2 regions of the Exiguobacterium sp. JMULE1 genome follow, and region 1 is predicted to be linked to the other one. Evidence: a T-box and tRNA genes for the amino acid it is inferred to sense, from the RefSeq annotation. Region 1 holds a T-box; the other holds one or more tRNA genes.
What was found. A T-box is a leader RNA that pairs with one kind of tRNA and senses whether it is charged. The one in region 1 lies ahead of argS (arginine--tRNA ligase), so its partner is inferred to be a tRNA-Arg.
Positions count from the first base shown of each region.

Region 2: it encodes a tRNA-Arg, which carries the amino acid that the T-box ahead of argS (arginine--tRNA ligase) is inferred to sense. The anticodon was not compared.

Region 1 is NZ_SGWC01000002.1:2,888,892-2,892,006, reverse strand. It holds gene EXW93_RS15215 (GGDEF domain-containing protein) at 1-1,116, opposite strand, end outside; T-box leader at 1,246-1,463, shown strand; gene argS (arginine--tRNA ligase) at 1,524-3,115, shown strand, end outside.
Region 2 is NZ_SGWC01000002.1:2,387,818-2,390,932, forward strand. It holds gene EXW93_RS12750 (glutaredoxin family protein) at 31-291, opposite strand; gene EXW93_RS12755 (RNA polymerase factor sigma-54) at 282-1,424, opposite strand; tRNA gene EXW93_RS12760 (tRNA-Arg) at 1,578-1,653, shown strand; partial or broken gene clpP (ATP-dependent Clp endopeptidase proteolytic subunit ClpP) at 1,836-2,420, shown strand; gene EXW93_RS12770 (hypothetical protein) at 2,542-2,778, opposite strand; gene whiA (DNA-binding protein WhiA) at 2,861-3,115, opposite strand, start outside.

The sequences.
Region 1 (3,115 bases):
CAAACGAGATAATTCGTCGGCATTTGTCGCATCATAGGCGTCTGCGACTTGATGGAATAGGATGATCGAAACATCGACCTCTCCGCTCGTAATCGAAGGAATCGCTAGCATCGAGTGACGATCGACAGGCAATCCGATCTGAATATCGTTTCCCCAGTCACAACGAAGACCATAGATGATTGGGGTATGCAAATCGTCGGCTGACAAGGAATGAAACAGTGGTAACACGTCGATCGGTTGTTTCGTCCGGATGTTATAGATGACTTGTTTCCGCTGTTGTTGAATCGAGATCCAACCTTCAGAAAACGGCAATAGATGCGGTAAATCGAGGAGCAACGAATCGATCGTCTCGCGCTCGAAGCGGGAAATCAACAAGTGTTCCTTCGCATCATCAAATCGCTTAGCATTATCGTTTGCTTCAAGGGAGTCACCACGCTCTTGCAACAGACGTTTGAACAAAAAGAGAATCAAGACGGAAACTGTAGCCGCGACGAGCGGACTTTCATCGTAGAACCAGATTCCAAGTAGAGCACTTAACATGCTAATCCCGTAGACGAGGGACTGAAGCTTTACGAGACGTTTCCAGTCGTATTTCAAGTAGAGGAAGCGATTGACGAATAGACATTGGAAGTAAGAGACAAGGAAGACGGTGATCAAAAAGCCGATGAAAGGGAGTAAGGCTTTCGTATACGTAAAGTTTGAGCCGATTGGTCCGCCGAGCGCATAATACGCAAAGGCCGGAAGCGAGATGTAGACTAAATCGAACAAGGCGTTGATCGGGTAGAGATAAACGAAACGTTTCCAACGAATCGCTTTTCGGTGAGACATGAATTGAAAGACGAGAATACCGACTTGGCTTAAAATCAAGGCGTACGTTAAACCATAATTGAGGAATAAAAATAAGATGATGCCTTCTTGGAATGTATAGTAAATGCCACCACGACGGACATTATCGAACTGAAACAGGAGAACGAGTCCGAATAAATAAAGAGTGTTGATGATGGAGACAGAAGGATGGAAGGTTGGTGGATGAACGATGCCGATCACTAATAATGTCAAGGCGACGAGACCGAAGACGATCCAGCTCGTCCGGGCTACATGTTGGTAGTAGCGCATGAAACATCCCTCCCCCTGAGAAGTATCTTTTATTCCTATACCCGAATTGTGGAAATTTTGATAAGCCATTTACCAAAAAAATAAGGTTGAGAGAAAAGAAAGAATTGCGTATAATGTGAAAGATATCGAATACAGTCGATGATGAAGAGAGTAACGGTTGATATTCGTCAACTAGCGAATCAGGGAATGGTGGAAGCCTGAGGACGAACCGGTCGTGAAACGCACTTCTGAGACGCTGCCCGATTCCTGATGGAAAAGGCGTAGCCGGGGGAACCCCGTTATCCCCGAACAAGGTGGGTGTCGAGTGACACCAAGAAGAGTGGTACCGCGGTCATTCCGTCTCTTTGCGCGTGGCGCAAGGGGCGTTTTTTATTGCCAAAAAATCAGTAAAGCAGGAGGAAATAAAGATGAGTTATAAAGCGCAGTATGCAGAAGTATTACATCACGTCATGGAAGGTGCCTTATCGGTTGAACAAATCGAACAACTGATCGAGCAACCGAAACATGAAGATCATGGAGATCTGGCATTCCCATGTTTCATGCTCGCTAAAGCATTCCGTAAAGCACCGAACATGATTGCTTCGGAGCTCGCAGAAAAAATTGACGCGCCGTTGTTCTCGAACGTTCAAGCTGTTGGTCCTTACATCAACGTCTTCTTGAACCGGGAAGTCGTCTCGCAAGAAATCGTCAACCAAGTCCTGACGGAGCAAGAGGCGTTCGGATCAAGTGAAGCGAATGGAAAAACGATCGTCACTGATTTTTCATCACCAAACATCGCGAAACCCTTCTCGATGGGGCACTTGCGTTCGACGGTCATCGGGAACGCGCTCAACCAAATCTCACGTAAAAAAGGGTACGACGTCGTCGGTGTCAACCACTTAGGGGACTGGGGAACACAGTTCGGGAAATTGATGGTGGCTTACACGATGTGGGGTGAGGAAGAAGCGGTCCGTGCAGAACCAATCAAGGAATTGTTGAAATTATACGTCCGGTTCCACGAAGAAGCGGAAACAAATCCGGCACTTGAGGATGAAGGACGTCTCTGGTTCAAAAAACTCGAACAAGGTGATGAGCAGGCAACGACGCTTTGGACGTGGTTCCGTGAAGTCTCACTCGTCGAGTTTAACCGTGTCTATGAGATGCTCGGTGTTAAATTCGATAGCTTGAACGGAGAAGCCTTCTACAACGATAAGATGCAACACGTCATCGATTTGCTCGAAGAAAAAGATCTCCTCGTCGAATCAGAAGGGGCAATGGTCGTCGACCTCGAAGCAGAAGGTATGCCACCTGCTTTGATTAAAAAGAAAGATGGCGCAACGCTTTATGCGACACGTGACTTAGCAGCTGCTGTCTATCGTCTCGAAACGTACCGCTTTGAGCAAGCGTTCTACGTCGTCGGTGGGGAACAAGCGCTTCACTTCAAGCAATTGTTCGCAGTCTTGAAGAAACTTGGATTTGAGAACGTCGACGGAATGCACCATGTGCCGTTCGGTCTGATCATGAAGGACGGAAAGAAAATGTCGACGCGTAAAGGTCGGATCGTCTTACTTGAAGAAGTACTACAAGAAGCGATCGACGTTGCGAAGCAAAACATCGCGGAAAAAAATCCGAACTTAGCGAATGCCGAAGCCACGGCTCGTCAAGTCGGTGTCGGCGCCGTCATCTTCCACGACTTGAAGAACGAACGGATGAACAACATCGAGTTCGATCTTGAGCAGATGTTGAAATTCGAAGGCGAAACAGGACCGTATGTCCAGTACACGAATGCCCGTGCGCACTCGTTGCTCCGTAAAGGTGGCTATGATGGCACACCATTCGCTGGTAGTGCCGATGATCATGCATGGGGTGTCGTCTCGATGCTAAACCAATTCTCGACGGTCATCGATCGCGCGTTCACACGTCGCGAGCCATCAATCATCAGCCGCTACGTCTTAGATCTTGCACAAAGCTTCAATAAATACTACGGACACGTCCGTGTTCTCGAAGATGACGCAGCAAA
Region 2 (3,115 bases), 500 kb from region 1:
GTCCATTTCTCGCCTTGCAAGTCTCGTTTCTCAAGTTTTTTGAAGTAAGCGGTTTCTTATCGTTTCCGTCTCGAATTTGCCATAACTCCAGATTTCCTCATCATGCATGACGACCGGAATCTCGTATAAGAACCGTAGACTGAGCGCTTCATCCTGATCGATGTTGACTTCCTCGAACGTCCATTCCGGAAACTCATCGAGTACGAAGTCGAGTAAGATGGCGGCCTCTTCACATAGCGTACATCCCGGACGTGAATACAGTGTTAAGTGTCTGTGTCGTTTTAATCCCATTCTGATTGCGCCTTCCTTTGCTGCATCGTTTTTTTCGTTAAACCAAGCGCTGCCCGGTACTTCGCGATCGTCCGTCGCGCGACTGTCAGACCGTCTGCTTGCAGGCGATCCGTCAATTGCTGATCACTTAACGGACGATCGCTGTGTTGAATGTATTCGGCGATCCGCCGTTTAATCAAAAAACTCGAATCTCCGGTTGTCGTCCGTGAGACGAACAAGTCTTCTAAAGCAACGAGACCATGGACCGTCTCGACATACTTCTCAGCAATCGCTCGACCAATCGTTGACGGATGATGCCCCGTCGCCTCAGCGACTTGTTTTTTCGTCAATGGCTCAAGATGCAGTTCTCCTTTGAACCAGCGTTCTTGTCGCTCAAGCAAAACTGAGAGGATGGCATGCATCGTGACACGGCGTCGTTCGTACGCGCGCAAAAAAGGCGTTGTCTCTTTTAGTTCGAGCCACGTCTGATCCGTATCGAGTGTCATCCAATCGATCTGAAGTTTTCCATCTAACAGGTGAATCCGTGCTTCTGCCATGACCAGTCGTTCTTCTTTAGGAAGATCCGGTGTCCGGCTCAGGCGTGTCAATCGTTTTCGCAACCGCGCTCGATCCGCCTCACTGTACTGAGCGAATACCTGACTCGCCGGTTCATGTCGCAACCGATCCGTTAGTCCGATCAATTCCGTGTCGTCTAGCTCGATTGCCTGTAACCATTGGCACTCGCGCTCCGAGCGGGCAGCGATGCCGACCGGTTGACATTCTTGTAAGAGTGTCCGTGCTTCTGTAATCGTTGCGACATCGGTCGAGAAGGATGCAGCGAGCTGCTCGTCCGACGTCCGTAATAAACCGTCCGCTTCTAAATACACGATGAGTTGTTCCGCCATATATCCTATTTCCTGTCTGACTGATTCTAAACGTATTTGTGCAAGAAGCTCGTCTTCATAGGATGCCATATTACCTGCCATCTGCTCGACCTCTAGCGAAACCTGATTCGGGTAATGACGATGCAACCGTCGTTTCAACCGTCGCCATTCCTCCTCGAGCTCTGCCGCCGGTTGCTCAAGCACATGTAATTGATACTGTTGTGACGCCGATAACGTCATCTGTTGCGTCTGTTCCTGGCGTTGATCCATCGATTCCCCTCCTCCTCTTCTTATTATAGAAGAAACGTTTTAAGAAACGTGCTCTGAGCCTCTTTTAAGTCGCTAAGGAAAAGAAAAGTCATGCTTCCCTATTGCTTTCCTGAAAAAATGTCGCTATACTATTAATTGTTCAGTACATCAGATGCACCCGTAGCTCAGGGGATAGAGCACTGGTTTCCGGTACCAGGTGTCGGGAGTTCGAATCTCTCCGGGTGTACCATTTATTCAACTACAAGGCAATGCCAGCAATGGCGTTGCCTTTTTTCTATATTGATATGTTTCGTTTGCCCTTGTAATGGAAAAATACCTAAAAGTCGCATCGTATCTTTTGACCAATATTGACCAAAGGATTATGATAAGGATAAGTCGAATAGGAAGCTACATACCAACTATAAGGAGGCAAAGACTATGTTAATTCCAACAGTCATCGAACAAACAAACCGCGGGGAACGTGCTTACGATATCTACTCACGTTTGCTAAAAGACCGCATCATTCTTCTTGGGAGCGCGATTGACGACAACGTCGCCAACTCAGTCGTTGCCCAACTTCTGTTCTTAGCAGCAGAAGATCCAGATAAAGAAATCTCGCTTTACATCAACAGCCCAGGTGGTTCGATCACTGCCGGTATGGCGATTTACGATACAATGAACTTCATCAAGCCACAAGTCTCAACGATTTGTATCGGTATGGCAGCATCGATGGGTGCGTTCTTGCTTCAAGCAGGTGCAAAGGGAAAACGTTTCGCGTTACCAAACGCTGAAATCATGATCCACCAACCACTCGGTGGTACACAAGGTCAAGCATCGGATATTAAAATCCATGCGGAGCGTATCATCAAAATGCGTGAGCACCTCAACAAAATCATGGCTGAAAACACAGGACAACCACTTGAAGTCATCGAACGCGATACAGAGCGTGACAACTTCATGTCAGCACAAGCTGCTGCTGATTACGGTCTCATCGACCGCGTCATGGAACGTGCATAAGTCACCCAGAGTGTCTCCTTCGGGAGGCACTTTTTTTGTATCTGTAGGAAAGCGAACTCTTCTCTATTCATCTGCATACAACAAAAAACCTCCCGTTCCTTGTAGAACGAGAGGTCGATGATCAGTCGATCAAGTCTGTGATATCTGAAACGATGTCGTGGTTTTCACGAATCAGCGAGTAGATCGCGTTCGCATGTGGCGAAAGCTCTTCTTCTGCTTGTAATTGTTTCAGGAATAAAGATGTTGCGAACGCAACGAGTGTGCTTTTCGGTACACCGATTGATTTTGCTTTTTTCGTTAATACTTCGTCAAACTTCGCGTCTACAGTGAGCGAAATACGTTTCTTTTCGTTAGCCATTTCAAAAACTCCTTAATTCGAACATTTAGTTGCATCGACTATATATTATAGTAGACTATGGTTCATCTCGCAAGCGACCCTCTTATAAGGCCCCTGTCATCGACTCTCCATTCCGTACTTTTTCAGCGATTTGATCAATCTTCCGCAACCGGTGATTGATTCCTGATTTTGAGATGGAGCCGCTTTCGACCATCTCCCCGAGCTCTTGTAACGTCACGTCTTGATGTGTCACGCGCAAGATCGCGATCTCCTTCAGCTTATCCGGTAAGACGTCAAGACCGACCGTCCGCTCAAGGAACTTGATGTTCTCGACTTGGCGTAATGCCGCACCGACCGT